3 regions of the Pseudomonas sp. R151218B TE3479 genome follow, and region 1 is predicted to be linked to each of the others. Evidence: predicted binding sites of a transcription regulator. Region 1 holds the regulator's gene; each other region holds the start of a gene.
What was found. Region 1 encodes FliA, which starts transcription of late flagellar genes. Its sites were predicted from a motif close to CTAAAGTTTNNNNNNNNNNNGCCGNTAA; they were not measured.
Positions count from the first base shown of each region.

Region 1 (10,508 bases):
TTTTACAGTGTGGAAACCGCGAAAAATTGCATTGAGCAGATCCGCATCATCAGGTCGGCTTTCCAGCTCGACCAGTTGTTCGGATAGTTGCTCTAGAATCTCGCCGGCCTCAACCAGGAAATCCTGAAGGATCTCTTCATCGGCGCCGAAGCTCATTAATGGCTGCTCCTAAAACAGGGCTAAAACTCAGAATCCAAGGCTGGACAGCAAATCGTCCACATCGTCCTGACCGGACATAACGTCTTCTCTTTTATCGGCATGAATTTGCGGACCTTCACCCTGAGAGAGATGTTTTTGTGGATCTTTTTCAGCGAGCATCGCTTCACGGTCGTGTTCGATACCTGCAAAGCGGTCGACCTGGCTGGCCATCAACACCAGTTTGAGCAGATTACTTTCAACTTCGGTGACCAACTGGGTCACGCGCTTGATCACCTGACCGGTCAGGTCCTGATAGTCCTGGGCCAGCAGAATGTCGTTGAGGTTGCTTGCCACGGCGCGGTTCTCGGTGCTGCTGCGCGTCAGGAAACCGTCGACCCGACGGGCCAGCTCCCGAAACTCTTCAGCACCGACTTCACGACGCATGAACCGGCCCCAGTCGGTACTCAAGGCCTGGGCGTCTTCGCTCAGGCCATTGACCAGCGGCGTTGCGCTCTCCACCAGGTCCATGGTGCGGTTGGCCGCGGCTTCGGTCAGCTTGACCACATACCCCAGGCGCTCGGTGGCGTCGGTGATCTGCGAGACTTCCTCGGCCTGCGGCATGTGCGGGTCGATCTGGAAATTGACAATCGCGCTGTGCAGTTCACGCGTGAGCTTGCCCACTTCCTGATACAGACCGCGGTCACGGGTCTGGTTGAGCTCATGGATCATTTGAACCGCATCGCCAAAGCGGCCTTTTTCAAGGCTGTCGACCAGTTCGCGGGCATGTTTTTTCAGGGTCGATTCGAAATCGCCCATTGAAGATTCGTTGTCCATAGCTCCCCCGTGGCGCCGTTAACCGATGCGTTCGAAGATTTTTTCGATCTTCTCTTTCAACGCCTGGGCCGTGAAGGGTTTGACCACATAGCCGTTCACACCGGCCTGGGCCGCTTCGATGATCTGCTCGCGCTTGGCTTCGGCAGTGACCATCAGCACCGGAAGATGCTTGAGTTTTTCGTCGGCACGCACTTGGCGCAGCAGGTCGATACCGGTCATGCCCGGCATGTTCCAGTCGGTGACCAGAAAATCGAAGTTGCCACTGTGCAACATCGGGAGCGCAGTGGTCCCGTCATCTGCTTCGGCCGTGTTGGTGAACCCAAGGTCACGCAACAGGTTTTTAATGATCCGCCGCATCGTTGAGAAGTCATCAACGATGAGGATTTTCATGTTCTTGTCCAATTCGACCTCCAAGCAGTCTTAAACGCGCCCAGCACCTGGACGCGCCATTTCAATCAAATCCGGCACAACACTCGACAACGGTCTGGAGCACAACGGATGGAGACTGGCGCAGCACCTGCCAGGCCAGCCTCGTCGCAGTGTCCCCACACTGCCTGTCAACGCGCTCGCCACTCCCCCAAACGCCCCCGCAAACGGGCCGCGCACTGGCTGTGTAACTGGCTGACCCGCGATTCGCTGACCCCCAGGACCTCACCGATTTCCTTGAGGTTCAGCTCTTCGTCGTAGTACAGCGCCAAGACCAGCCGCTCACGCTCCGGCAAATTGGCAATCGCATCCGCCAGCGCACTCTGGAAACGTTCATCTTCCAGGTCACGCGACGGCTCCATGTGAGCACTCGCGTTATCCTCGTGCAGCCCTTCGTGTTCGCCGTCCTGCAACAGGTCGTCGAAACTGAACAGGCGACTGCCCAAGGTATCGTTCAAAATCCCGTAATAATCGTCGAGACTCAACTGGAGTTCGGCCGCAACTTCATGATCTTTAGCGTCACGCCCGGTTTTCGCTTCAATTGCCCGAATCGCGTCACTGACCATGCGGGTATTGCGGTGCACCGAACGCGGCGCCCAATCGCCCTTGCGGACTTCATCGAGCATCGCCCCGCGAATGCGGATACCGGCATAAGTCTCGAAACTGGCACCTTTGCTGGCGTCGTATTTGTTCGACACTTCAAGCAGGCCGATCATGCCGGCCTGGATCAAGTCCTCCACCTGGACACTGGCCGGCAACCGCGCCAGCAAGTGGTAGGCAATACGCTTGACCAGTGGCGCATAACGCTCGATCAATTCGTATTGGGCGTCCCGTGCCGATTTTTTGTAGAGATGGTTGTAACCGCTGGCTGTCATAGCACGGGCCCTGCTGTTTGTTGCACAAGACGCTCGACGAAAAATTCCAGATGCCCGCGGGGGTTGGCCGGCAGTGGCCAGGTATCGACCTTCTGGGCGATCGCCTTGAACGCCAGCGCGCATTTGGAACGAGGAAAAGCTTCATAAACGGCACGTTGCTTCTGGACGGCCTTGCGTACGCTTTCGTCGTACGGCACGGCGCCGACGTATTGTAGGGCGACGTCCAGGAAACGATCGGTGACCTTGGTCAACTTGGCGAACAGGTTGCGCCCTTCCTGCGGGCTCTGGGCCATATTGGCCAGGACGCGGAAGCGGTTCATGCCATAGTCGCGGTTCAGCAGTTTGATCAGGGCGTAGGCGTCGGTGATGGACGTCGGTTCGTCGCAGACCACCAGCAGCACTTCCTGGGCGGCGCGGACGAAACTGACGACCGAGTCGCCGATGCCGGCCGCGGTGTCGATCACCAGCACATCGAGGTTGTCGCCGATGTCGCTGAAGGCCTGGATCAGGCCCGCGTGCTGGGCCGGGGTCAGGTGAACCATGCTCTGGGTACCGGAGGCAGCCGGCACGATGCGAATCCCGCCCGGCCCCTGCAACAGCACGTCGCGCAGTTCGCAACGGCCCTCGATCACGTCCGCCAGGGTGCGTTTGGGGGTAAGCCCCAGCAGCACGTCGACGTTCGCCAGGCCCAGGTCGGCGTCCAGCAGCATGACCCGTCGGCCAAGCTCTGCCAGAGCCAGGGACAAGTTCACTGACACGTTAGTCTTCCCGACGCCACCTTTGCCGCCGGTCACCGCGATCACCTGTACGGGATGCATGCTGCCCATGTTCGTTCTTTACCTTGTCTTCTTAGACGGAGGCCACATTACTGGCTGCGCGTTCGCATAAGGAACAATGCATGGCAGACCATCGATGTAGGTACAAAAAATATTCATGATTACCTCAGCCGACCTGTTTGGTCGGGCTGTGGTAGATGTCAGCGAACATGTCAGCCATGGCTTCTTCGCTGGGTTCTTCCTGCATTTGCACACTCACGGCACGGCTGACCAGTTGATGACGGCGCGGCAGATGCAAATCATCCGGGATCCGCGGCCCATCGGTCAGGTAGGCCACCGGCAGTTCATGACCGATCGCCAGGCTCAACACCTCGCCCAGGCTTGCCGTTTCGTCCAGCTTAGTCAGGATGCAGCCAGCCAGTCCGCAGCGCTTGTAGCTGTGGTATGCGGCGGTTAGAACCTGTTTCTGGCTGGTGGTTGCCAACACGAGATAATTTTTTGACTTGATACCGCGTCCGGCCAGGCTTTCGAGCTGCATGCGCAGGGCCGGATCGCTGGCTTGCAGGCCTGCGGTATCGATCAGCACGACGCGCTTGCGCAGCAGCGGCTCGAGCGCCTGGGCCAGGGATTGGCCCGGATCCACATGAGTCACCGACACATTGAGGATCCGGCCCAGGGTCTTGAGTTGTTCCTGGGCACCGATGCGGAAACTGTCCATGCTCACCAGGGCGATGCTCTGGGCGCCGTACTTGAGTACATAACGGGCGGCGAGCTTGGCCAGGGTGGTGGTCTTGCCCATGCCGGCAGGACCGACCATGGCAATCACCCCGCCCTCCTCCAGCGGCTCGACTTCCGGCGTGGCGATCATCCGCGCCAGGTGCGCCAGCAACATGCGCCAGGCCTGGCGAGGCTCTTCGATACCATTGATCAGCGCCAGCAGGTCCCGGGACAACGGGCCGGACAAGCCGATGCGTTGCAGGCGACGCCACAGGTTGGCCTGGGCCGGACGGCTGCCTTGCAGCTGATTCCAGGCCAGGGAGCCGAGTTGGACTTCCATCAGTTCGCGCAGGCTGTTGAGTTCGAAGCGCATCGAGTCCAGGGCGCGCGGGTCGAGCCCGCGGGCAGGCGCGGCGGGTGCCGGCTCAGGACGACGCGGTTCGGCCTGGGCCTGCTCGATCAGCGGCTCGGCAGCGGTCAACGGCAGGCCCGCGGTCAGCGGCTGGCCGGCGAACAATTGACGATTGGTGCCCGCGGCACCCTCGCCTTCGCTGCTGCGCAGGCTCAGTTCGGCCTGGGCGCTGGCGATGCGCGATTGGGTCTTGCGCAGCTCGTCTTCGAGTTCCATGTTCGGAACCCGCGGGGCCAGCGCAGACAGTTTGTAATCCAGGGCCGCCGTCAGCTCGACACCGCCGGCGATACGACGGTTGCCAATGATGGCTGCTTCAGCGCCCAGCTCGTCACGAACCAGTTTCATGGCCTGACGCATGTCGGCGGCGAAAAAACGCTTCACTTGCATAAACCACTACCTCAGCCGTTGGGCCCTACTGTCGCAACGATGGTCACTTGCTTGTTGTCCGGTATTTCCTGGTACGCCAACACATGCAGCCCCGGGACCGCGAGGCGACCGAATCGCGAGAGCATCGCGCGAATCGGACCGGCCACCAGCAGGATCACCGGTTGGCCTTGCATCTCCTGCCGCTGGGCTGCTTCGATCAGCGAACGCTGCAGCTTCTCGGCCATGCTTGGCTCCAGCAGAACACCCTCTTCCGAGCCTTGTCCTGCCTTCTGCAGACTATTGAGCAATATCTGTTCCAACCTTGGCTCCAAGGTGATCACAGGCAGCTCAGACTCAGTGCCTACAATGCTTTGGACGATTGCGCGGGACACGCCGACCCGAACCGCAGCCACCAAGGCGGCGGTATCTTGACTCTTGGAGGCGTTGTTGGCGATGGCCTCGGCGATACTGCGTATGTCGCGCACGGGCACTTGTTCGGCCAACAGCGCCTGCAGCACCTTGAGCAACTGCGACAACGAAACCACGCCCGGCACCAGCTCTTCAGCCAGTTTTGGCGAGCCTTTGGCCAGCACTTGCAGGAGTTGCTGGACTTCTTCGTGGCCAATCAGCTCGCTGGAGTGCTTGTACAGGATCTGGTTCAAGTGGGTCGCCACCACGGTACTGGCGTCCACCACGGTATAACCGAGGGACTGGGCCTGGGCCCGCTGGCTGATTTCGATCCACACCGCTTCCAGGCCGAAAGCCGGATCCTTGGCGGTGATGCCGTTGAGGCTGCCATAGACCTGGCCCGGGTTGATCGCCAATTCACGGTCGGGGTAGATCTCGGCTTCGGCCAGAATCACCCCCATCAAGGTCAGGCGATAGGCACTCGGCGCCAGGTCGAGGTTGTCGCGAATGTGCACAGTGGGCATCAGGAAGCCCAGGTCCTGGGAGAGCTTCTTGCGCACCCCCTTGATCCGCGCCAGCAACTGACCACCCTGGTTACGGTCGACCAAGGGAATCAGGCGATAGCCGACTTCCAGGCCGATCATGTCGATCGGGGTCACGTCATCCCAGCCCAGCTCCTTGGTTTCCATGGCACGGGCCGGCGACGGCAGCAGTTCCTGCTGGCGCTTGACCTCTTGCAGAGCCTGGACTTTCTGCACGTTCTGCTTCTTCCAGAACAGGTAGGCACCACCCGCGGCGGCGGCGGCCATGGTCAGGAAGGAAATGTGCGGCATCCCCGGCACCAGGCCCATCACGGCCATCAGACCGGCCGCGACGGCCAGGGCCTTGGGCGAAGCGAACATCTGCCGGCCGATCTGCTTGCCCATGTCTTCGGAGCCCGAAGCACGGGTCACCATGATCGCGGCCGCTGTGGATAACAACAGTGATGGCAATTGCGCCACCAAACCGTCACCAATGGTCAACAAGGCGTAAACCCTGCCGGCGTCGCCAAACGACATGTTGTGTTGGAAGATGCCGACAGCCATGCCGCCGATCAGGTTGATGAACAGAATCAGCAGGCCGGCGATGGCGTCACCGCGCACGAATTTGCTGGCACCGTCCATGGAACCGTAGAACTCGGCTTCTTGGGCCACTTCCAGGCGACGCAGCTTGGCCTGGCTCTGGTCGATGAGACCGGCGTTAAGGTCGGCGTCGATCGCCATCTGCTTGCCGGGCATCGCATCGAGGGTGAAACGCGCGCTCACCTCGGAAATCCGCCCGGCGCCCTTGGTCACCACGACGAAGTTGATGATCATCAAGATGGCGAAAACCACGATACCGACCACATAGTTACCGCCAATCACCACCTCACCGAAGGCCTGGATCACCTTACCGGCGGCGGCGTGCCCGTCCTGGCCGTGGAGCATCACCACACGGGTGGACGCCACGTTCAGCGCCAGGCGCAACAGTGTGGCCACCAGCAGGATGGTGGGGAAGACGGCGAAATCCAGTGGCCGCAGGGCGTAGACGCACACCAGCAGCACGACGATCGACAGGGCAATGTTGAACGTGAAGAACACGTCCAGCAGGAACGGCGGCACCGGCAGCATCATCATGGCGAGCATGACCAGCAGCAACAGCGGCACGCCCAGATTGCCCCGGCTGAGGTCTACGACATTGCTGCGCGCGGTGCTGAGTAACTGTGAGCGATCCACCGATTTTCCCCGTTCCTGTGAAGCAAACTTTTGACGCCCGAAGGGGGCGCAGACGGGGTATTGCAAGAAGCCTTCCAACTTTCGCCGGAGGCTGGCATAGAAGCGTTGCACGCAGGCTGTGGGAGCAAAGCTTGCTCGCGATGGCGCAATGGCGCCTGTCAGAGGCTGACGACCCACCACGCCATGCCGATCACTACGCTATAAGCATCTGTTCCTGCAGAATTCGACCAAAATTCAGCGTTGAGCCCCGGACATATCGCATGCCCTTGAAGATCTGAAGCCCTTCTCCGATATCAACCAGTTCGTCACTGGGATACATGCCGACGACTTTCGTCGCAGGCGCCTTGGTATCAGAGGGCGGCGAATCAGGCGAAACGTCATGTCCCTCCATCAGTCCCAGGGCCCACTGGAACCAAATGATCGGCAAATCGGCGATTTCGATCATCCGCTTGGGATCTTCCCATCGAAAGTCTGTGCGCGCGTTCATGCGCAAGCGCGAACCAAAGATTTCAAATTCAGGCTTGCCATAGCGCCTTTGCAGCTCGCCACTTGACCAATTGTTCTGGTAATCATTGGGATTGACGAAGAGACGGAACAACGCAGCGTTGCTGCCGATATTGCCCGCCGCGCCGCCCAGATAATTGAATGAAACGTGGTAGGCCAAACCTTCCAACTCAGGCCGGATAGCGTTGATCGGGCTGTCCAGATAGCCCGGGATGTACTCGTTCGCCAGCTTCACGAAGCGCGTGTAGTCGAGCCTCATGTCGAACGTGAACGAACAGCGGATGGCCCGCTCGCCAGCATTTGCCTCCACCGTTCCTGAAAGAAACTCCAGGCTCATGCCTTCAAGATGCTTGTACATTAGCCTTGCCATGCCCGTGCCCTCGACAGTGAACAGACGCAGCTCCACCGCGCTTCGCCTCACTCGACAGCAGAGATGAAGTCAATGGAGGTATCCAAATTAGATGACCAGGGAAGAGGTCCGTCTACTGTCAGAACTAACAGGTGCAGGGGGCATACGACCCAAGAGCGATCTTTTTCGGCTATCGGCCGGACTCAGGAATCACGCCGCAAATCCGGCGCAATCGGCAGAAGGCAGCAAATATCACTAACAGTTCTGCCAGTTTCCCTTTCTACGTCGAGCCTCGACAATCCTCTTGGACCTCATCCGAACGGAGTGTCGATCATGCCAGCCACGCGTCTCTGCGTTTACAGTTATGACCCCTTGGATCGCCTCACCGGCCAATCCGTGTCAACTCATGCGCCTGTCCAGCGCTTTTATTGTAGGTCCCGCCTGGCTACGGAAATCGAAGGTGCCATCAACCGATCAATTGTTCAGCACGATGAACACCTGCTGGCCCTGACCGAAACCTTGGGCAACATAAGACAAGCAACGCTGGTGGCGACCGATCAACATCGCTCGGTATTACAGGCCCTCGCCGCCAACAAATCGCAGTCCTTCGCCTATTCACCCTATGGCCATCGCCCTGCTGGCGGCGGCTTGCTGAGCCTGCTCGGTTTCAATGGAGAAAGAGCAGACTCGGTGACGGGGCATTATTTGCTGGGAAATGGTTATAGGGCTTTTAACCCGGTGTTGATGCGATTTAATAGCCCGGATCGTTTTAGTCCATTCAAAAAAGGGGGAATAAATCCATACGCCTATTGTTTAGGCGACCCGATCAACATGATCGACCCAAACGGGACGGCAGGCGTTTTACTTCGCACTCCAAATAAGCTCAGTGGCCCCACAGCTGTTTTTGAAAAAAAAATGTCGTTCATCACCTACTGCACGTTCGAGAGTCTAAAATTCGCCCCCAAGTCATTTTCAGACAACACAAACATTCATATAATTCATACTACCCAACGAAAATACCACGACCACTACACTTGGACGCCCGACGTCGCACCCTCCTCCGACTTCTTGCCCCCCATAACAACACACAATGATATGTGGATAATAACTTCCAAAAATATTAAATTAAAAGAAATAGCTTACTCAAAAATAACCGACTTCAAACCACTTGAAAATATTTCATTCGATGAACGCTATTCTCACACCAATCTCAACAATCATCTTGAGAAAGAAAGGGACCGAATTATTCATTCCGGCTACCCCATCAATGAACGCTTCATATTCAACACCGTATTAAGCAACGCGAAAAAAGGAAAGCTACCAGGAGTTGATCCCGCTATGATTAATTACCTACAACCTGCGAAGTTCGAAAATGTTGCCAAGTTAAGGGAAAAAATTAGACGTTTTGAGAGTTTCGACCAATCAAGCCGTAAATCCGGCGGGATTCGCAGATCACCTTGAGCGGCTCGGGGCGCTTGCCTTGCCGGTACAGTGATGGCGGACCTGATAGACGTTACGCCAGTGCCAGGGTCAAGCATCACTCTATTGGCATTTGGAATAGACGGGGGCGCAGCAACCGCTTGAAGCTCAGGGCCGCTGCGCAGCCCAGCGGGAACAGTCCCCTCGCCACAAGGCTCGGGAATACAAGCTTCGTTGAAGCAGTCTTTCCCATCGGAAATTGCTAAAACCTCCCGGAAGTTAATTCCCTGGACCAGGGAGATTAACCGCTCGGTCATGCCGCTACGCTCATCAGGAATCACGCCGCAAATCCGGCGCAATCGGCAGGATGCAGCAAATACCACTAACAGTTCTGCCAGTTCCCCTTTCTACGTCGAGCCTCGACAATCCTCTTGGACCTCATCCGAACGGAGTGTCGATCATGCCAGCCACGCGTCTCTGCGTTTACAGTTATGACCCCTTGGATCGCCTCACCGGCCAATCCGTGTCAACTCATGCGCCTGTCCAGCGCTTTTATTGTAAGTCCCGCCTGGCTACGGAAATCGAAGGCGCCATCAACCGATCAATTGTTCAGCACGATGAGCACCTGCTGGCCCTGACCGAAACCTTGGGCAACATAAGACAAGCAACGCTGGTGGCGACCGATCAACATCGCTCGGTATTACAGGCCCTCGCCGCCAACAAATCGCAGTCCTTCGCCTATTCACCCTATGGCCATCGCCCTGCTGGCGGCGGCTTGCTGAGCCTGCTCGGTTTCAATGGAGAAAGAGCAGACTCGGTGACGGGGCATTATTTGCTGGGAAATGGTTATCGGGCTTTTAACCCGGTGTTGATGCGATTTAATAGCCCGGATCGTTTTAGTCCGTTTGGCGTCGGTGGTGTGAACACTTATGCGTATTGTACTGGCGACCCGATAAACAGGAGAGATCCGAACGGGACGGCTGGTTTTTTTACAAGGATTATAAAATTTTTTTCAAAAGCGAGATCTGGCACGACTCCGCGCGAGGTGCAACACACAACCATTGATACAAATGTCGTGGAACGCATCATAGGCAAGCAAAGCCATGACATATTAAAAACAACCACAACCAGACGAATATTTAACACCGACAATCAATTAACTCACACATTTGAAGTCGAAAAAAAGATACAAGTCCCCAAGAATCCGACGCTTCAAGAGCTAGCCTTTTCCAAGCTAACTAATTACAACGAAGCCAAGTTCCAACAGCTGAGAATAAAGGACAAGAAAGCGATACGTAATTACTCGGAAATTAACTTTCAAAATCACATTGAAAATAAGATCGCAGCAGAACAACTCATTTCAAAAGCCCCATACAGAGAACTTGATCACCGTCTTGCATTCAACGCAGTACTACACGACGCAAAGTCCGGACGCTTACCGGGAGTCGACCCGACTTCAATTGAGGATATAAAAGCGAAAGAGATTCCGTCTACGTCTTTGGATGAGCTTTTATACAGAACGGGACTCGA
Region 1 is NZ_JBRJHV010000001.1:2,770,939-2,781,446, reverse strand. Features, by position in the region: gene AB7M32_RS12445 (chemotaxis protein CheA) at 1-156, opposite strand, end outside; gene AB7M32_RS12440 (protein phosphatase CheZ) at 187-972, opposite strand; gene AB7M32_RS12435 (chemotaxis response regulator CheY) at 991-1,362, opposite strand; gene fliA (RNA polymerase sigma factor FliA) at 1,530-2,273, opposite strand; gene fleN (flagellar synthesis regulator FleN) at 2,270-3,100, opposite strand; gene flhF (flagellar biosynthesis protein FlhF) at 3,216-4,565, opposite strand; gene flhA (flagellar biosynthesis protein FlhA) at 4,577-6,706, opposite strand; gene AB7M32_RS12410 (hypothetical protein) at 6,900-7,616, opposite strand; gene AB7M32_RS12405 (RHS repeat-associated core domain-containing protein) at 7,893-9,020, shown strand; gene AB7M32_RS12400 (RHS repeat-associated core domain-containing protein) at 9,439-10,508, shown strand, end outside.

Region 2 (10,508 bases), 1.3 Mb from region 1:
ACTGTGGAGCTGATGTCGTCGAACGATTCTTCGAAGTTATGGGTGTAGGACAGGGTACCGAACAGGACCGCCGGGTCGAAGGTCTTGACCAGCGAGAGCCCAGGCGTGATCGACCACACGCCGTTGCCGGTGGGCAGGTCGTCAGGCACGAACAGGTTGGTGTTGGCCTGGGATTGGCGCAGCTTGATGCCAAACGGGTCCTTGCCGGTGGGCGCCTTCACCCGCAGGGTGACCACCGCGTCCGGAGAGTTGATCGACTCATCCATGAACTTGTAGGCGATGCCGAAGTTGACGTCGCCGATGGTGGGATCGCGGGTCACGGTTTCTTCGCTGGTGACCCCGGCCGCGCCGTTGTTCGCGCCGCCTGACTGATACGTGGATTCGCGGTAGACCACTGGCACGTTAAGGTCAAACTGCCAGCGATTATCGAAGTTATAGCGGCCGGTGAGGTCCAGCGTCCAGGTGTCGGCCTTGATCCGGTCGAGGTTGATGTTGCCCAGGAAAATCGAATCCAGGGCCAGGAAGCCGTTGAGGATCAGTTGCCGCGTGTCGTAGCGCGAATAGGTCACGCCGGTCTCGAAACTGAACTTGCCACCGCCGAAGAAGCCGCTGGCCTCGTCATAGAGGTTGGAGACACTCTGGGCCGGCTGGGAATCATCGGCCAGGGATTGCCCATAGCCGCTGCCGCCGGCTGCCGCACCGCTGCCGGCCACGGTCTGGTTGCCTTTCATGTCGGCCGGGGATTTGGCCAGGCGCTTGGGCTGTGGCGCGGCGGGTTGATCCTCCACTTGGCGGACCCGCTGTTCGAGCACCGCCAGGGCTTTCTGCTGGACCTCGTATCGTTGCTTGAGCTCAAGAAGTTCCTGTTTCAGGGCCTCGATGTCGGCGTCCGGGGCCGCCTGCAACACGGCTGCCGGGAACAGCGTGCTTAAACACATCACAGCGCGCAACGATACGGATCGATACATGAAATATGCCGTCCCTATTTGCCCAATGGTCGGAAAACAGCGTAGTTCAATAACCGAGGTTACGGAGGCCGCGCAGTTGGGTCAGGTTGCAGTCCAATGCCCCGGCACTGGGGCCGTTGTTGTTCAGCACCACGTTGAGCTGCGTCATGTTGTTGACCAGGTTGCTATTGCCCAGCAGGCGAGTGTTTTGCAGCAAGCCGCCCTGGGCCACTTGTTGCAGGGTGCCGCCCTGGTTGTGGCTGGCCTGGATCGCCATTTGCACGCCGTTGCCGGTGGCGGTGACCGCGACGCTGCCGGCGGCGTTGCTGCCGCTGATGGTCTGGCCCTTGGTCAGCAGTTGGCCCTGGGAAGGCACGAGCGCCGGCGCCTGGCTGCTCTCTTTCACATTGATGTTGACGTTGTTGTAGGCCGTGTTGCCGTCGCCGGCGGCACGCACGCTCTGGGTCACGCCCTGGCTCGTGCCAAGGCCGGCGCCACCGGTGATGTTTCCGCTGCCCTGTTCCGGGACGCCGCCATTGCCCGTCTGCTTGATGGTGGAGACATAGAACTCGGGTTTGACGGTGGCAGCCTGGATCTGCATGGTGCTGGTGGCGCCGATCAGGTCGCCGCTGGCGTTGCGCCAGGTACTGCTCATGACGATGCCGAAGCTGATGACTCGGCCGGGCATGACATATCGACCGCGAAGCTCGGCAAGCTCCTGGTCCTTGACTTCGATAGGTTTGAAGCCGGCATGGGCATAGCCCGAGGCGGTCGCGAGCAGGCAGGCCAGCGACAGCCAGTGTGACGTTTTCATGTGCTGCTCCCGGAGCGTCCTGCTCCTTTTTGTACTTATTGTTGGCAGTGGTCGGCGATTAGAAAAAGTCGCTCTGTATGAAGCCGAAATCCATCAGTTCCGCATCCCTGACCGGGTTGAAACCGTCCAGCTTGTTACGGGCTGTCAGGGGTTGAGGAGGGCTGCGCAGTGCATTGGTCTTGTCATAGCCCGGGCCGACGATCGCAAAGACGATGCCGTTCCAGCCTTTGACGAACTCATCGTGGGCGTAGCGCTTGTGCCCCAGCACCGGATCGCCGATGTAGACCCATTGCTTGTCGGCCCGCTGCAACACCACGAAGTGCTTGTAGCCGCGTATTTCCATCAGGACCACCACCGGAATCGTCACCGCTTCGAGTTTCTCTGGCGGTATGCGGTAGCCTCGGGCACGCATGCCGATGGTCTCCACGTAGCGCTTCATGTCCAGCATGGAAAACCCCTGGGTGCGAACCAGGTCCTGGTCGGCATTGACCAGCATGCCTTTGATGACGTGCTCCTCATCGACGTCAAGCCAATAGGCCTGCCGCAGCACCGTGGCCAGCGCGGCGGCGCCGCAACTGAAATCGGTTTTCTGCTCGACGATGTCGCTGAATTTACGCTCGCGTACGCTTTGCACCGGTTTGTAGACCAGCATGCCGCCAGGCAGGGCGGCGACCGGCATCTGCGCCGCTTCGGCCATACAAGCCAGGCAGAGCAGCAGGGAAACGGCAGTGACACGCATGATCAATACGCCTAGTGGACGTCCAGGAAAAAGCCCCCCTGTGGAAGCGAGCTTGCTCGCGATAGCTGTGTGTCAGGCAACACAAAGGTCACTGATCCAATGCCATCGCAAGCGAACTCACCCCCACAGTGGTACTTTTTTACATGCAAGCCTTGCAGCCGGCCGCGATGGACAGCGAGTTGCTTTGCTGGTTGCCCACGCCCGCCGACACGTTGGCGCCGCCGTTACCGGAGAAGCCGTTCATGGAGTTGGTCATGGTGGCGTTGTTGATCACAGGGTTTTTCCAACCGTCGCGGGTCAGCACCTGCTGGGTGTTGCTGCCGGCCAGTTCGAAAGTCCCCACGGCGGAGAACTTGAACTTGTCGTCATCATGACCGCCGCCGTAGCCGCCTCTGTTGTCCCAGCCGCCATGATCGTTGTCTTCGGCGGTACCGGTACCTTTGGCCTTGAACGTGCCTGAGGCGCTGTAGGTGCTGGTGAGCGTGTCGGTCTTGTAGGTCCGCACGCCTTTGTTGTCGACCACAAGGCCGGTGGAGGACTGGTCGGCCGAGGCCGAGGCCTGTGCGACGCGGCCCCCGGATACGGCGATGGCCAGGTTGTTTTTCTGCTGGTTGAAGTTCCCGGCGGTCACGTTGATACCGATGTTGCCGGAGCCGTTGTTGCCCGCATTGGTGAGCGAGGCGTTGTTTTGCGTGGAGTTGTTCTTGACGTAGTTGTTGTTATTGACCTGCGTGGCGCTGGAGGCGGCGACAGCCGAGCCGAAGATGAAGCTTTCGTCGGCGGTGGCCAGGGCGGCGGCGTTGTCCTGCTGGTTGCCGTCGCCGCCGGCAATGTTGGCGCCCATGTTGCCGTTGCTGCCATTGAGCGAGTCAGTGGCTTCAGCGGTGTTGCGGGTGGCTTGGTTGGTCACGACGTTGCCGTCGCTGTTCTGCTCATCCAGCACGGTCGCGCCGGCCCCGGCAGTGATCGAGAGCAGTTGCTCGAGCGACGGACCTCTTGGGCCTTGGTTGCCGTGGCCGTTACCGTGGCCGTTGCCCCGCCCGTTACCATCGGCTTGTGCAGCCATTGCCATGACAGCGGCGAGAGCGAAAACCAATGGTTTGAGTGCCATTGTAGGTTTCATGGTGTTTCTCCTTGCGTGTCGTTGGTTAAGTGTCGGTACTTTCTTATGTAGCCCCCGGGTCAATCAGCGACCCGGATGCTCAGGGTGTTAGCCATGCGGTTCCCCACCCCGGCGCTCTGGTTCACCTGGATTACCCCTCGGCTGCCGGTGAAGGCCTGGTCGCTGGTAACGACCTGGCGACTGCCGGTTGGGGCGCCAGTTGCTCCTGAGTTCGGTAGCAACGCCACGTTCTGTTGAGACAGGGCGCTGTCGTCCATGCTCTGCGGATGAGCACTGATGCCGACCCGCATGACATTGGCCATCTGGTTGTTGGCCCCGGCGGACTGGTTGACGCCCAGCACGCCGTTGCCGTTGCTGAAGGAGTGGCCACCGATGCGGGCGGTGGCGTTCATGGAAGGGGTGGCCTGGGTGTCGACACGTTGCTGCACGTGGGTGCTTGCCTGGGCGTGGCTGCCAATGGCGATGGCCCGGGTGTTGGTTTGCTGGATCTGGTCGCCGGCCGCCTGGTTGACGTTGAAATTGCCGGTGTAATGGCTGCCGGAGTCCTGCAGGTTGGCGCTGCTGACCACCGCAGCACTCGAATCGGCGAATACGGTGAAAGAGCTGAGCAGGGAAAGCATGATCAGGGCGAGTAGAAACAGCACGGGCTTCATGTCACTGACCTCCCGCCAACCGACCCAGCGGTGCCAGGCCGGAACTCAACGAGCGGTTGATGGTGCCTGAGATCGCGCCACCACTCCCGCCACCGTGACCGGCATTCATGCCCGGCATGCCGTTGGGGTTGGTGACCACGTTCAAACCCTGCACACCGGTATTCGGCGTGACGATGTTGCGGATCGACGAGCCGCTGGCCACGCTGGCGAACTCGCCATCGCTCAGTTCGGTGCTGGCGGTCGCTTGGTTGATTCGTTCGGAGGGGTTGGCATTGACGGTGGTCGGGTAGGGATCTTTGCCGCCGTTGCGACCGATTGCGATGGGTTGTACGTCACGGCTGAGCACGATGACGCCGTTGCCCTCGGCCTGTACGGGCAGGCTGAGCGTTGCGCTGGCGGCGCAGCCGATCACTAGCAGACAGGTCAAACTTCTTTCGAAAGTCCCCACGGCATCGATTCCTTCTTCGGTGGGCTGGCCCTGGTCCAGCGTTGCGAAATGAGGAAGAGCAGGTGTTGTGCCGTGTTTTGAAATACCCGCCAATTCAATGGGTTGGATTCAGGCGGGGAGCTTCGGGACGGGATCCTGTTTCAGCGCTGAGACAGTGCGCATGGCGGCCAAATGGCCATCAGCCGTTCCAGGGCTCTGGATCCAGGCTTTTAGGCGGGTGTATCAGCAGCTTGACAGTCTTGATGGCAAGGACGTGAAACGGGGTTGAATCCGGGTTTCATGGGAGTGCACTGTTTCAGAAGTGAAACAAACAAAGGCGATCAGGCTTCAAGCAGTTGGGTAACGGCTGCAAACACTTGCTGGCGGCGTTGCACCCAGTTGCCCTGAATGACCTGGAAAGGTTGCCGATTTCGCTTCAGCCAAGACTCGATCGTCTGGAAAAAGGTCAGCCGCTCTATCAGCTCGGGCTGGCAACGCAAACCGTCGCCAGTCCATTCGACCTGCTCTGGGCTTAACAACAGGTGCAGATCGTAATGACGGGCCAGCAGCGCCGGTTCGAGCCACTCCGGGCAATCGCCGAACAGGGTCTGGCTCCAGAGGATGTTACTCAACAGATTTGTGTCGAGGATCAGCAGCGCCGGCCGATGGGCACGCGCCTGGTCTTCCCAGGCCAGTTGGCCGGAGGCGATGTCGGTGATGTCCGCCAGGCAGGTATCGCGTTGGGTCTGTTCCATGAAATGGCGCACGTACTCATCCACTCGCACGCCACCGAAGTGTTCCTGCAATTGCGCCGCCAGCCAGCTCTTGCCGCTGGATTCCGGGCCGGTCAGGACCACCACCTTCATGCGCGCAGGGCCGGGTCGGCGCGCCATTCGCGCCAGCCTTGCACGGCCAGCAGGGTGAACAGGGCATAGAGTGCGGCGGTCAGGTGCAAACCCTTGTAGATGAACAAGCCAACGAAGATCACGTCCAGGGCGATCCACAGCGGCCAGCATTGCACGCGTTTTTGCGCCATCCACCACTGGGCCACGAGGCTGAACCCCGTGAGCGCGGCGTCGAGCCAGGGTTGGGCGGCGTCGGTCCAGTGGGCCATGGCGGCACCCAACATCAGGCTGCCCGCCGCGCCGATGGCCAGGCCGAGCAACACCGATGGCCCACCGAGGCGGCTGACCTGGCGCCCATCATGATTGCGCCCGGCACGGGTCCATTGCCACCAGCCGTAGAGTTGCAGTACCGCGTAGATGACCTGCAGCAGCATGTCCGAGTACAACTTCACCTCGAAAAAAATCCAGCTGTACAGCAGTACCATGACCAGGCCGATCGGCCAGCACCAGGGGTTCTGCTTGACGGTCAACCAGACGGCGATCACGCCGAGGGCTGCGGCAAACAGTTCAAGCCCGGACATGGCGGTTCCTTGGGAAAGAGGAGAGGGCGGCGATTGTAAACGCTATGGTGTGGATAGCTCCACAAACCAATGTGGGAGCGAGCTTGCTCGCGATAGCGGTGGGTCAGCTTGCATCAATGCTGAATGTGCGACCGCCATCGCGAGCAAGCTCGCTCCCACAGGGATCATCCACCGATCTTTAGACTCGGAATTGCTTGAGCAGCCCGTTCAACTGTTCACTCAGTGCCTTGAGGCGGACGCTTGCCTGGCTGGATTGTTCGGCGGCCATGGCGGTGCTGTGGGACAGTCCGGCGGCCTGGGTGACGTTTTGGTTGATGTCTTCCACCACATGGGCCTGTTGCAGGGTGGCGCTGGCGATGGAGGCGTTCAGGCTGTTGAGGTTGCGCAGGGCCTGGCCTATGGCGTTGAGGCTGGCACCGGCGAGGCCGGCCTGTTCGATGGTCAGTTGCGAGGCACGGCTGCTGTCGCCGATGACTTTCACGGCGGCTTCGGAATGGGTTTGCAGGCGCTCGATCATCGCCTGGATCTCGGCGGTGGATTTCTGTGTGCGCTGGGCCAGCAACCGCACTTCATCGGCGACCACCGCAAAGCCTCGGCCTTGCTCGCCGGCGCGGGCGGCCTCGATCGCGGCGTTGAGGGCCAACAGGTTGGTTTGTTCGGCGATGGAGCGGATCACCTCCAGCACACTGCCGATCTGGGTACTTTCACTGGCCAGGGTGCGAATCACTTCCACGGCTTGATCGATGGTCTGGGACAGCCGGTCGATCTGCTGCAAGCTGCCATCGATGTTGACCTGGCCTTGCTGGGCCTGGGATTCGGCGTCGCGCATCTCACTGGCCGCGTGCTCGGCATTCTTGGCCACATCCTGCACACCATAGGTCACTTCGTTGATGGCTGTGGCCACCAGTTCCATTTGTTGCGACTGCTGTTGGCTGCGTTCCTGGGCTTGAGCCGCATCGTTGCCCAATTCGCTGGAAGATTGCCCCAGTGCACTGGCCGAGTCCTGCAACTGGCTCACCACTTGGCGCAATTTGGCGGTAAAGGCGTTGAAGTGCCGGGCCAGTTGGGTGACTTCGTCCTGGCCGTGGGTGTCGAGGGTGCGAGTCAGGTCGCTCTCGCCACTGGCGATATTGGCCATGGCATTGACGGTCTCTTGGAGCGGGCGGACGATGCTGCGTACGATCAGGGTCAGCAGCAGGCCCATGACCAGGGTGATCGCCAAGCCAATCAACGAAGCCTTGATCAACTGGGACTGGAATTCTGCCTGGACGTCGTCCACGTAAACACCGGAACCGATGATCCAGCCCCACGGTTCGAACAATTTGACGTAGGAGGTCTTGCCGACTGGCGCTTCGGCGCCCGGCTTGGGCCAGAGATAGTCGATGATCCCGGCACCCTTGGCCTTGGCGATGGCGACCATCTCGTTGAACAGCGCAAAACCGTTCGGGTCGCGGATCGCCGAGAGATTCTGGCCTTCGAGCTTCGGGTTGGTCGGGTGCATGACCATGACCGGCGTCAGATCGTTGATCCAGAAGTAGTCGCTCTGGTCATAGCGCAGGCCTCGTACCGCGCTGAGGGCTTGCTTTTGCGCTGCCTCGCGGGTCAGGGTTCCAGCGGTTTCCAGGCCATGGTAGTAGCTCAGCACACCACTGGCGGTCTGCACCACATGCTGGGTCTTCTGCACCTTGGCCTGATACAGGTCCGTGTGGATCTGCTTGAGCATGAAGGCACCGAGCGTGAACAACATCACGACGGCCACCACCAGGATGAGCCACAAGCGTCGGCTGATCGACACACTGCGCAAGCTATTCATACGCTGTCACTCCGGTTTCTTATTCTTGTCATTAACGACGGCCGGCACTTTAGCGCCTGGCGGCTATCCATGATTGATCTGGGTCATAACGCGGCAGCGTTATCAGGGCTTGTCTGATAGGATTTCGGCCCCGCAGCGCAAAACCTGAGCCTGTTCTGATTTTTCATTGGTTTTTTTTGAAAGGTCGCGGTTATCGTGCAGCCGCTGCGGGTACCTGCATGACACTTGAATATTGATAAGACCTGCATGAACAGCGTCTTTTTTTGGGGGATGAATGGATTTGTGGACCGCCTTTTCGGCACTGATTCTTGGCGTAGTGGAAGGCTTGACGGAATTTCTGCCGATTTCCAGCACGGGGCACCAGATCATTGTCGCCGACTTGCTCGAGTTCGGTGGCGAACGAGCGATGGCATTCAACATCATTATCCAGCTTGGCGCGATCCTCGCGGTGGTCTGGGAGTTTCGGCGCAAGATCTTCGACGTGGTGCTGGGCCTGCCGACGCAACCCGGCGCCCGCCGGTTTACCGCCAACCTGCTCATCGCCTTCCTGCCCGCCGTAGTCCTGGGCGTGCTGTTTGCAGACTGGATCCACCACTATCTGTTCAACCCGATCACCGTAGCCGCCGCCCTGGTGGTGGGCGGTGTGGTGATGCTCTGGGCCGAGAAGCGCCAGCACCAGGTGCACGCCGAAACGGTGGACGAGATCTCCTGGAAGGACGCGTTGAAGGTCGGTCTGGCCCAGTGCATTGCGATGATTCCGGGCACCTCCCGTTCCGGTGCGACCATCATTGGTGGCTTGCTGTTTGGCCTGTCGCGTAAAACCGCTACCGAATTCTCGTTCTTCCTGGCGATGCCCACCATGGTCGGCGCGGCCGTCTACTCGGGCTACAAGTACCGCGAACTGTTCGTTCCGGCGGATTTCCCAGTGTTCGCCATTGGTTTCGTCACGGCGTTCATTTTCGCCATGATCGCGGTCAAGGGCCTGCTGCGGTTCATCGCCAGTCACAGCTACGCGGTGTTCGCCTGGTATCGCATCGCCTTTGGCCTGTTGATCCTGGCCACCTGGCAGTTCGGCTGGGTGGACTGGACCGCCGCCAAGCCATGAACGATTCACGCGCCCGTAAAAGCGCAGGTGGCAATGCCGGTGGGGCCGTGCAGCACCTGCGGCTCAAGCTGATGGTCTTTGCGCTGCTCTGCGCCTTGCCGCTGTTCGGCTCGCTGTTGTTCGGGCTGCGGGCGGTGTCGTGGGTGCCGATGGCAGCCTACGGCGTCGTCAGTGTGGTGGCGTTCCTGTTGTACTGGAGCGACAAGCGCAAAGCGCGCGCCGACGCCTGGCGCACCCCGGAGAACGTGCTGCATGCACTGGAGCTGGCCGGCGGTTGGCCTGGAGCCTTGCTGGCCCAGCAGCTGTTTCGCCACAAAACCCGCAAAGTCTCGTTTCAAGTGGTGTTCTGGTTCATCGTACTGTTGCATCAGGTGTTCTGGATCGACCAGTTGTTCCTGGGCGGTTACCTGTTGGCGTAGTCTTGGACAGTTCAAACCTGTGGGAGCGAGCTTGCTCGCGATGGCGGTGGTTCAGTCGCGCCGCCACTACAGCAACAACCCCACTTGGGTACGCTTCGGTAACTTGCCGACCACCAATTGGTGCGAGCGTTGCAGCAGGCCACGCAGTTCTTCGGCCCCTAGTGGGTAGGGTACCTGCATGATGACCCACTGGGCCCGCGCCAGGTAAGGCGCGGGGTGAATGCCTGGCCGGTCGCAGTGGCCCAGGAACAGATCCTTGTCGACCTTGAACGCCAACGAGTCGCCCCGCAGGCCCTGGAGGGCGAACATCTTGTTCCCGGCAACGGAAAACACCCGCACGCCGCCCCATTTGTAGTCTTCCCTGGCACCGGGCAAGCCCAGGCAAAACTGCGCGACATCCTCTTCGCTCAAACTCATAGCGTTCTATCTCCACAGCCTTCGAAGGCTTCCACCAAATGATCGATCCAGGCGCGCACCGCTGGCAACATGCCGCGCCGATGCGGGTAGACCGCCTGTAGCCAGCCGTCGGGCAACGACCATCCCGGCAGCAGTTCCACCAGTGTGCCGTCCCGCAATTCCTGCTCGCAATACATGCTCGGCAATAAAGTGCAGCCCAGGCCGGCGAGGGCGCAGGCCCGGCGCACAATGAAGTCATCGATGCCCAGGCGGGCCTCCAGGCTCAGTTCCACACGCTCTCCATCGGCCTTGACCAGACGCAGATGCACCAGGCGATCGGCTTCCAACGCCCCCAGCACTGGCAACTGCTCCAGATCGTCCGGTGTTTCTATGCGCCGCCCTTCAACGAAGGCCGGGCTGGCCACCAGCATCAGTCGTGCCCGGCGCAAGCGCCGGGTCATCAACAGCGGGTCTTCGTCCCCCAGGTCACGCACGCGCAACGCCACGTCGATGCCTTCGCCGATCAGGTCCACCCGCCGGTTGAGCAGGGTCATGTCCAGTTGCACCAAGGGGTATTTCACCAGGAAGGTTTCGATCACCACCGGCAGGAACTGGTGGGCCAGACCCACGGGGCTGGACACCCGCA
Region 2 is NZ_JBRJHV010000001.1:4,117,236-4,127,743, forward strand. Features, by position in the region: gene AB7M32_RS17740 (hypothetical protein) at 1-968, opposite strand, end outside; gene AB7M32_RS17745 (hypothetical protein) at 1,015-1,761, opposite strand; gene AB7M32_RS17750 (C39 family peptidase) at 1,820-2,500, opposite strand; gene AB7M32_RS17755 (heme utilization protein) at 2,640-3,623, opposite strand; gene AB7M32_RS17760 (adhesin) at 3,683-4,276, opposite strand; gene AB7M32_RS17765 (hypothetical protein) at 4,278-4,724, opposite strand; gene AB7M32_RS17770 (AAA family ATPase) at 5,045-5,569, opposite strand; gene pnuC (nicotinamide riboside transporter PnuC) at 5,566-6,129, opposite strand; gene AB7M32_RS17780 (methyl-accepting chemotaxis protein) at 6,308-7,942, opposite strand; gene AB7M32_RS17785 (undecaprenyl-diphosphate phosphatase) at 8,217-9,047, shown strand; gene AB7M32_RS17790 (DUF1294 domain-containing protein) at 9,044-9,466, shown strand; gene AB7M32_RS17795 (MmcQ/YjbR family DNA-binding protein) at 9,533-9,883, opposite strand; gene AB7M32_RS17800 (LysR substrate-binding domain-containing protein) at 9,880-10,508, opposite strand, start outside.
Region 2: a site for FliA is predicted at 8,064-8,091, ahead of AB7M32_RS17780 (methyl-accepting chemotaxis protein). Genes of this name have one in related genera too.

Region 3 (10,508 bases), 1.3 Mb from region 1:
CGAGGCCGCCAACGCCAGCCAGCTGCGCCGCAACTTCGAAGGCTCGCCGCTGCTCTATGTGCCCCAGGTCTATTGGGACTGGTGCCGGCCGAAAGTCCTGGTGATGGAGCGCATCTACGGCATCCAGGTCACCGACCTGGCGACCCTGGCCGACCAGCGCACCGACATGAAACTGCTAGCCGAACGCGGCGTGGAAATCTTCTTCACCCAGGTGTTCCGCGACAGTTTCTTCCACGCCGACATGCACCCGGGCAACATCTTCGTCAGCACCGTGCAGCCGTGGAGCCCTCAATACATCGCCATCGACTGCGGCATCGTCGGCAGCCTGACCCCCGAGGACCAGGACTACCTGGCCCGCAACCTGTTCGCCTTTTTCAAGCGTGATTACCGCCGTGTCGCCCAACTGCACATCGATTCGGGCTGGGTGCCGGCCGAGACCAAGCTCAACGAATTCGAAGCGGCGATCCGTACCGTGTGCGAACCGATCTTCGAAAAACCGTTAAAAGATATTTCCTTTGGTCAGGTGCTGATGCGCCTGTTCCAGACCGCCCGGCGCTTCAACATGGAAGTCCAGCCACAGCTGGTGCTGTTGCAGAAGACCCTGTTGAACATCGAAGGCCTCGGTCGCCAGCTGTACCCGGACCTGGACCTGTGGAACACCGCCCAGCCGTTCCTCGAGCGCTGGATGCGCGAACGCGTCAGCCCGCGGACCCTGCTGGGCAACGTGCAGAGCCAGTTCGAGCAGATCCCGCACTTGGCCAACATGACCCGCGACCTGCTCGAACGCATGTCCCAACCCCACGCCCACGACCCGGCGCCCCCCTGGCACCGACGCAAGGACGACTGGCTGTTGCGCCTGCTTGGCGCGGCTCACCTGGGCGGCGGCGCGGTGCTGGCGACCGGCGGGCCGTTGAGCGAAATGGGTCACTGGCCGGCCGGCATCATGATGGCGGTCGGTCTGTATCTGGTCGTTCGCCGATAGCCAGCACCGGTTCGCGCTGGCACACTGTTTCAACGCTGGGCCCGCCGACGTCAGGTGCGCGGCCCTTGGTCGGAGTCAACGATGAAAAACTGGCAGGACGAGATCAAGTGGGACGCTGACGGCCTGGTGCCGGCCATCGCCCAGGACCACAAGACCGGGCGCGTATTGATGATGGCCTGGATGAACCGTGAAGCGCTGGCCCTGACCGCCGCCGAGAACCGCGCCATCTATTGGTCACGTTCCCGTGGCAAGCTGTGGCGCAAGGGTGAAGAGTCCGGGCATGTGCAGCACCTGCATGAGATGCGCCTGGACTGCGACGGCGACGTCATCATCCTGATGGTCGAGCAAGTCGGCGAGATTGCCTGCCACACCGGCCGTCAAAGCTGCTTCTATCGCGTCTTCGAGAACGGCGACTGGAAAACCGTCGACCCGGTACTCAAGGACCCGCATGCCATTTATTCAGGACATACCCATGAGTGACACCCTGACCCGCCTGGCCCAGGTGCTGGAAGAGCGCAAGGGCGCCGCGGCCGACAGTTCCTATGTCGCCAGCCTGTACCACAAGGGCTTGAACAAGATTCTGGAAAAAGTCGGCGAAGAATCCGTCGAGACCATCATCGCTGCCAAGGATGCCGCCATCAGCGGCGACTGCAGCGACGTGATCTACGAGACCGCCGACCTGTGGTTCCACAGCCTGGTCATGCTGGCCCAACTGGGGCAGCATCCGCAGGCCGTACTGGATGAACTCGACCGTCGCTTCGGTCTGTCCGGGCACGTCGAGAAAGCCTCGCGCCCGTCCGCCTGATCAATTTTTGAGAGGAGTAGCCACATGGGTATCTTTGACTGGAAACACTGGGTCGTCATCCTGGTCGTCGTGGTGCTGGTGTTCGGTACCAAGAAACTGAAGAACCTCGGCACCGATGTCGGCGAGTCGATCAAGGGTTTTCGCAAGGCCATGAACGATGACGAGAAACCGGCCGATCCGACGACAAACCAGGCTCAGCCCGCACAACCGACCCAACCGGTACACCCACAGGCCACTCAGCCTGTGAATGCGCCGAATACCATCGACGTGCAGGCCCAAAAAGTCGAAGAGCCCATCCGCAAAGACTCGTGAGCACTGACTAATGTTTGGGATCAGCTTCACTGAACTGCTGCTCGTCGGCCTCGTCGCCCTGCTGGTACTGGGCCCCGAGCGCCTGCCGGGTGCTGCGCGCACCGCCGGTCTCTGGATCGGGCGCCTGAAGCGCAGCTTCAATGCGATCAAACAGGAAGTTGAACGTGAAATCGGTGCCGACGACATCCGTCGGCAACTGCACAACGAACACATTCTGTCCCTGGAGCAGGAGGCGCGAAAAATCTTCACGCCCACCCAGCAGGAACCGACGCCAGTTCAGCCTGTGGCCGAACCGACGGTGCTTCCCCAAGCGCCAGAAGGTGGCGCGTCGGTGGCTGAACCGGCGCCAGTGTCACCGACGGTCGCGGATACAGCGCCGCCAGCTATCACTGCGCCTAACGATCCTACTTTGCCGCCGCGAGCCCCATGAGCGATATTCCTGAAAACGACCAGCCGATGCCGCTGGTATCGCACCTCACCGAGTTGCGCACCCGCCTGCTGCGTTGCGTCGCGGCGGTGTTCATCATCTTCGCCGGGCTGTTTTCCTTCACCCAGCAGATCTACACATTCGTCTCCACGCCACTGCGCCAGTACCTGCCGGTAGGCGCGACAATGATCGCCACCGACGTGTCGTCGCCGTTCCTGACACCATTGAAGCTGACGATGATGGTCTCGCTGTTCCTGGCGATCCCGGTGATCCTGCACCAGATCTGGGGCTTCATCGCACCGGGCCTGTACAAGCATGAAAAGCGCATCGCCGTGCCGCTGTTGGTGTCCAGCATCCTGCTGTTCTACACCGGCATGGCCTTCGCCTATTACCTGGTGTTCCCGCTGATCTTCAAGTTCTTCGCCGCCGCCACCCCGGCGGGCGTGGAGATGATGACCGACATCAGCAGCTACCTGGATTTCGTCATGACGCTGTTCTTCGCCTTCGGCGTGGCGTTCGAAATCCCCGTGGCCGTGGTGCTGCTGGTGTGGATCGGCGTGGTCGACGTGGCCTACCTGAAGAAGATCCGCCCCTACGTGATCATCGGTTGCTTCGTGGTCGGCATGATCCTGACTCCGCCGGACATTTTCTCCCAGACCCTGCTGGCGGTGCCGATGTGGCTGCTGTTCGAGATTGGCATCCTGTTCGGCGGCTTGGTGCGCAAGCGCCGGGAAGAAGTACCCGAGGACCAGCCGGTCGACGACCACAACGACCAGCCGCCAGCGACCCAGGCGTGAACCTGCTGCTGCTCGAAGAGGCCGATTTCATCGGGCCTGACCGCGTCATCCTGAGCGATCGGAGGTTGACCCACATGCAGGAAGTCCATCGCAGTGCCGTCGGTGACAGCCTGCGGGTCGGGCGCATCGGCGGGTTGATGGGCTCGGCCCAGGTGCTGCGCCTGGAGGCTCGCGAGGCCGAACTGCAGGTGACCCTCGACCAGCCGCCACCGGCCAAGTTGCCGTTGACCCTGGTGCTGGCGCTGCCGCGTCCGAAAATGCTCAGGCGAGTGTTCCAGACGGTCGCCACCATGGGCGTGCCGAGGGTGGTGCTGGTCAACAGCTATCGCGTGGAAAAGAGCTTTTGGCAGACGCCGTTCCTGGAGCCCGAGGCGATTCGCGAGCAATTGATCCTGGGCCTGGAGCAAGCCCGGGACAGCGTGCTGCCAGACATCATCATCGAAAAACGCTTCAAACCCTTCGTCGAGGACCGCCTGCCGGCCATCACGAACGGCACCCTCGGACTGGTTGGCCACCCTGGCAACCATCCGCCTTGCCCGCGAGCGCTAACGGAACCAGTGACCTTGGCCATCGGCCCCGAAGGCGGTTGGATTCCCTACGAGATCGACCTGCTGGGCAAGGCCGGCCTGCAACCGGTACAGCTGGGCGAACGGATCCTGCGGGTCGAGACTGCCGTTACGGCCCTGCTCGCACGACTGTTCTGAGCCCTTTGGTTTACCACGGTATTCCAAACGCATCTAACTCATTTCTCCTGTTATTCCTTTATGGGCCGATAGTGCTTTACACAAAGCAGTTCCGCCCTTCAAGGGAGTATCAGCATGTTCCAATGGCTAGGTAACGTAGGCGTTAATCGCAAACTTGGCTTCGGTTTCGGCCTAGTGCTGTTCTTAACCTTGATGATCGCTTTCACCGGATGGATCGGCCTGGGCCGCGTGATTGCCCACGGAGACATGCTCGGGCTCATTGCCAGCCTGAACGACCAGACCAAGGACCTGCGTACCGCGCGCATGGACTATTTTTCGACCCGCGGTGAAAAGGGCCCAGGGGAAATCAACGATCTGCTCGGAAAACTGGAGCCTGGGCTACAAACCGCCCGTCAATCGATCGAGCAGCCAGCCGACATGGTGCTCCTCGACAAACAACTGGGGGCTATCGCCGACTACAAGGTTGCGTTCGCCGATTTGACCCGTGCCATGGCCAGTCGCGAGGATGCACGCAGCAAATTGGGCGCCAATGCCGATAACGCCGTAGCCCGTGTCGCCAGCGTTGAAAACGCCATGCGGCAAAGCGCCGACGTTGCTCAATTCGACAGTGTGGTCAGCCTGAGCAAGGCCATCCAGCAAGCCCGCTATCAGGTTCGCGGCTACACCTACAGCGGCCAGGCCGACGCCGAACAGCCTGCCCTGGATGCCATCGATAGCGCGTTGAAAACCCTCGCCAGCCTGCCGGCCCAACTACCAGACGAACACGCCGCCAACCTGCGGCAGGCCAACGAATCGTTCAAGACTTATCGTGCAGTGGTCGGCCAGTTCCATGATGCCCAGACCGCAAGCGCTGCCGCGATCAAGCGCATGTCCGACTTAGGGGTGGTGCTACGCGAGGCCAGCGGAAATCTCACCCAGTCCCAGACCATCGTGCGCGACCATGAAGCCAGCGAAGCCAAGATTTTGCTGGCATCGGCCGCCGCGCTGGCCTTCCTCTTCGGCGTGATCGCGGCCCTGGCGATCACCCGGCAGATTGTCACCCCGCTGGAGCAGACCCTCAAGGTCGCCGAACGCGTGGCGGCAGGCGACCTGACCCACAACCTCAGCTCCGAGCGCCGCGACGAACTGGGCCAACTGCAACGGGCCATGCAGAGCATGACCGTGGGCCTGCGGCAACTGATCGGCGGCATCAGCGACAGCGTCACGCAAATCGCCAGCGCCGCCGAACAACTCTCCGCCGTCACCGAACAGACCAGCGCCGGGGTCAACAGCCAGAAAGTGGAAACCGACCAGGTCGCGACCGCCATGCACGAAATGACCGCCACCGTGCAGGAAGTGGCGCGCAATGCCGAGCAAGCGAGCGAAGCAACGGCCGCCGCGGACCAACAGGCTCGCGAAGGCGAAAAGGTGGTCGGCGAAGCCATCGCCCAGATCGAGCGCCTGTCCAACGCGGTGGGCAGCTCCACCGAAGCCATGGGCCACCTAAAACGCGAGAGCGACAAGATCGGTAGCGTTCTGGACGTGATCAAGTCCGTGGCCCAGCAAACCAACCTGCTGGCCCTCAACGCGGCCATCGAGGCGGCCCGGGCCGGTGAAGCCGGGCGTGGGTTTGCGGTGGTGGCCGACGAGGTGCGCAGCCTGGCCCAGCGCACCCAGAAGTCCACTGAAGAGATCGAGCAACTGGTTCTTGGCCTGCAGACCGGAACCGAACAGGTCGCGACCAGCCTGGACAACAGCCGCAGCCTGACCGACAGCAGCGTCGAACTGACCCGCCGTGCCGGCGGCTCACTGGAAAACATCACCCGCACCGTCTCGGCGATCCAGTCGATGAACCAACAGATCGCCGCCGCGGCCGAGCAACAGAGCGCCGTGGCTGAAGAGATCAACCGCAGCGTACTGAATGTTCGCGATGTGTCCGAGCAAACAGCCGCTTCCAGTGAAGAAACTGCCGCCTCCAGTGCCGAGCTGGCGCGACTGGGGGTTCATCTACAGACGCTGGTGGGACGCTTCAAGGTCTAAAAATGTAACCCCCGTGGCGAGGGAGCTTGCTCCCGCTTGGGCGCGAAGCGGCCACCAGCGCCGTCAGACTTTGCCACGGCTTCGCAGCCGAGCGGGAGCAAGCTCCCTCGCCACGGAAACGCATTACGTCTATTTTTCTACAGATCCCGCCCGAACCGCCGATACAGGCCAGATAAAACCAATCAGCGCTACAAGGGAGTATCAGCATGTTCCGGTGGCTTGCCCAGGGTCTGGGAAACGTAGGCGTTAATCGCAAACTCGGCGCAGGCTTCGGCCTGGTGCTGTTCCTCACCTTGATGATTGCATTCACCGGTTGGTCCGGCCTGGGCAATGTCATCAGCCGGGGCGACAAGCTGGGGTTCATTGCCAGTCTCAACGACTTGAGCAAAGACTTGAACCTGGCCAGCATCGACTACAACACCACGCGGGGCGAGAAAGGACCGCAGCCGGTCAACGACCTGCTGGGCAAGCTCGAAGAGGGCCTGAAGACTGCTCGCCTATTGATCGAACAACCGGCCGACGTGGCGCTGATCGATGCGCAACTGGCCGCCGTCGCCGAATACAAGGGCGCCTTCGCCCAGATGACCCGCGCCACCGTCAGCCGCGAAGATGCACGCAGCAAACTCGGCGCCAGCGCCGACAACGCCGTGGCCCGCGTCGCCGAAGTTGAAAAGTCGATGCTGCAAGCCGGCGACGTCACCCCGTTCAACAGCGTGGTCACCCTGAGCAAGGCCATCCAGCAAGCCCGCTACCAGGTTCGCGGCTACACCTACAGCGGCAAGAGCGACGCCCAGCAACCCGCCCTCGATGCCATCGACGTCGTCCTCAAACTGCTTGCGCGCCTGCCAGACCAATTGCCCCAGGAACACGCCGCCGGCCTGCAGCAGGCCAGCGACTCGTTCAACCTCTACCGCGCGGCGGTCGCTCAGTTTCGCGACTCGCAAATCGACAACGCCGCGGCCCTCCAGCGCATGAGCGAGCAGGGTCAGATACTGATGGATGCCAGCCAGAAGCTGACCGTGTCCCAGACAGCCGTGCGTGACCGCGACGCCGCCCAAGCCAAGATGATCCTGATCGTAGCGGCCGCCCTGGCGCTGCTGTTTGGCGTGATCGCTGCGCTGTTCATCACCCGGCAGATCGTGGGCCCCCTCGGCCAGACCTTGAAGGTTGCCGAACGCGTCGCCGCCGGCGACCTGACCCACAACCTCACCTCCGACCGTCGCGACGAACTGGGCCAACTGCAACGCGCCATGCAAAGCATGACCGTGGGCCTGCGACAATTGATCGGTGGCATCAGCGAAGGTGTGACCCAGATCTCCAGCGCCGCCGAACAACTCTCGGCCGTGACCGAGCAGACCAGCGCCGGGGTCAACAGCCAGAAAGTGGAAACCGATCAGGTCGCCACCGCCATGCACGAAATGACCGCCACGGTGCAAGAAGTCGCCCGCAACGCCGAGGAAGCCTCCGAAGCCGCCCTCGCTGCCGACCAGCAGGCTCGCGAAGGTGACAAAGTGGTTGGCGAGGCCATCGCCCAGATCGAGCGGCTGGCCAAGGAAGTGGGTAACTCCACCGCCGCCATGGGGGATCTGAAGCGTGAAAGCGACAAGATCGGCAGCGTCCTGGACGTGATCAAGTCCGTGGCCCAGCAAACCAACCTGCTGGCCCTCAACGCGGCCATCGAAGCGGCCCGCGCCGGTGAAGCCGGGCGTGGTTTCGCGGTGGTGGCCGACGAAGTCCGCAGCCTGGCCCAGCGCACCCAGAAGTCCACCGAAGAAATCGCAGAACTGATTGTTGGCCTGCAAAGCGGCACCGAACAGGTCGCGACCATCATGGACAACAGCCGCAGTCTGACCGACAGCAGCGTCGAACTGACCCGCCGCGCGGGAGGCTCGTTGGAGAACATTACTCGCACGGTTTCGGCGATCCAATCGATGAACCAGCAGATCGCGGCCGCGGCCGAACAGCAGAGCGCCGTGGCCGAAGAAATCAACCGCAGCGTGCTGAACGTACGCGACGTGTCAGAGCAAACTGCATCGTCCAGCGAAGAAACCGCCGCCTCCAGCGCCGAACTGGCCCGGCTGGGCGTGCACTTGCAGACGTTGGTGGGACGATTCAGGGTCTAGGGGGCGAACAAGGACCGGCAGCCGTCAACGAACGCCTGGGCAAGCTCCAAGAGAGCGTACAAGCGGCCTGATCGTGGACTCGTGAAACGAAATCGGCCAGGTCGCGGCGATCCAGGCGATGAACCGGCAGACCGCCGCCGCGGCCGAGCAGCAGAGCCCTGTGGTTGAGGAATCAATCGCAGTGTGCTGAACGTCCGCGATGTGTCCGAACAGGGCTCCGCCGCCAGTGAAGAGACTGCTTCCAGCGCCGAACTGGCTCGGCTTGGGGGGCATTTGCAGCCGTTGATAGGGTGGTTCAAGGTTTAGCGGAACCTTTCGCGGGTGTTGCATATTCGGGTGGGTCTATATCCGCCGCTGCGGTAACGGCCACTTCGAAAAACTCGAATACCGGCCCGACGAAATTAACCAAAACGCGTTTACCCCTCGCCCCCCGCCTAGGCGGAGCAATGCCCTCACTGCAGCATCGCTCCGGGCTGCCGGATAGGACCATTCATGGCCCATTCGGATGTCTCAGCCCTATTCGCACCTCAAAGTTCGTCTCGTGGCAAAGGTCTGCAGCCTAAATCCTGAGCAAAGCGAAGCAAATAACCGTCTGGATCCTGCACAAGGAAATTGCTCTCTCCTTGAAGCCGTTTATTTTCCCTATACCAAAATTCCTCTATGGGCTTTCGCAACGTATGCCCGGATAGCACGAGCGTTCTCGCCAAAGCGTTGACATCAGGGCATTCGATTGAAAGGTTTATCCCGCGTCCATAAGGTTTTTCAAGCGGCTCAACTCGCCAGGGTGATACATCGGGACGGCCCTGCTCCAACATCAATTGACTTCCATGATATGAAATGAAAGCAAAGCCGTCTTCCGGCCTTTCGTACTCAATATTAAAACCGATCACTTTGCAGTAAAACTTAAGGCTATATTTAATATCAGAGACTATCATCTCTGGCAGAAGCGCATTGAAGTCAACCATAAAACCCCTTCCTCCTTGAATTAATTAACTCAGCCAAAAACCATTATTGGCCACACCCAGGAAAACCCCTTTTTACCGAATTCACTCCTTGAAGAGTCAGTTTTTCCCAGGTAGAAAATGTAGACGACTATCAAATCAAAGAAAATCCTTTGCTTTGTTTCTAATTAAGACAGACACAACTTGACATCGCATGTAACAAATCAAAAAAGTTACAAACCAAGTCTGAAATAAATTTTATACTTTTCGATTTGCGAATATTTATAGTTTTCCTTAGATTCGCCTCCGCCCAAAAACGGAGTAGAACATGACCGAAATTATTATTAGCTCCGACCAACCCACCGGATTGGTTTTGAATGAGCGTAAAGCTATATCTCCTTTACCCATTGGCATGTTCACTGATTGCCGATGCATCCTCCGCGCCCGGTTCTAAAATAACTTCGAATCAACAACTTTCTTCATACAGCCCCAAAATCCAAACTACGACTCAGCACAGGCAGACTAGGAAAATGGACAACTACGTCGCGACAGAAGAAACTTATGACTGGAAGCGAGAACACGGCACTTCACCAACGATAAAAAAAATGGCACACCAAGTGCGCATGCGAGGTACCGACAATCAAATACTTCAAGGCAGAGCCTTGGGGCTCTGGTCCAAGAACGCAGAACAAATGAACACTTTTTTGCGTCAATCAGTGGAGGACATAAGAAAATATCAGTTACTGAAAATAAAAAATCTGGTCGATAATGCCTTCGCAAACGTCCCCTTCTATCGTGAACTTTATACCGCCTGCGGCTACGAACTTGGGAGTATCTCCAGCTTCTCAGACTTCGAACGACTTCCCATCGTAAACAAGGCCCTCCTCAATAGCTTTGAACCAAGCAAGATAGTCAACGACGCTGAACACCTCGAGCATGCCAACACCTCTCGCACATCAGGGTCCAGTGGAAATCCGTTCACCGTATACAGCGATGATAACGACATCATCCTCGACCACTTACAAGTGCTCCGCTTCTACAATTCATGCTTGAAAACTCCGTTACAAGAGCGCGATTGGATATATCTGCTCCATCACGAAGGCTTGGCGTTCTCTTCCCTTCATGGCAAATATAGAACGTTTCAACTACCAGACCTGCTACCTGACACACCGTTAGGCGAACACCTGTCCTATCTGCGTCCCAGGTTACTTGTAACACTGCCAAGCTACCTTCCTTTGATACTTCAACACAAAGAACATGTGAAAAGCAGTGGGGTGGAGGCTATCTTGACTAATTCCGAGTCCAGTACTCAGCAAGAGCGTGACTATTATTCTAAAGCGCTAGGTCTCCCAGTGTATGACGAGTACAGCTCCGAAGAAATAGGAATGATCGCGACCC
Region 3 is NZ_JBRJHV010000001.1:1,460,950-1,471,457, reverse strand. Features, by position in the region: gene ubiB (ubiquinone biosynthesis regulatory protein kinase UbiB) at 1-982, shown strand, start outside; gene hisI (phosphoribosyl-AMP cyclohydrolase) at 1,064-1,462, shown strand; gene AB7M32_RS06600 (phosphoribosyl-ATP diphosphatase) at 1,455-1,787, shown strand; gene AB7M32_RS06595 (twin-arginine translocase TatA/TatE family subunit) at 1,812-2,099, shown strand; gene tatB (Sec-independent protein translocase protein TatB) at 2,110-2,529, shown strand; gene tatC (twin-arginine translocase subunit TatC) at 2,526-3,323, shown strand; gene AB7M32_RS06580 (16S rRNA (uracil(1498)-N(3))-methyltransferase) at 3,320-4,027, shown strand; gene AB7M32_RS06575 (methyl-accepting chemotaxis protein) at 4,142-6,046, shown strand; gene AB7M32_RS06570 (methyl-accepting chemotaxis protein) at 6,253-8,169, shown strand; gene AB7M32_RS06565 (VOC family protein) at 8,697-9,134, opposite strand; gene AB7M32_RS06560 (phenylacetate--CoA ligase family protein) at 9,641-10,508, shown strand, end outside.
Region 3: a site for FliA is predicted at 6,184-6,211, ahead of AB7M32_RS06570 (methyl-accepting chemotaxis protein). Genes of this name have one in related genera too.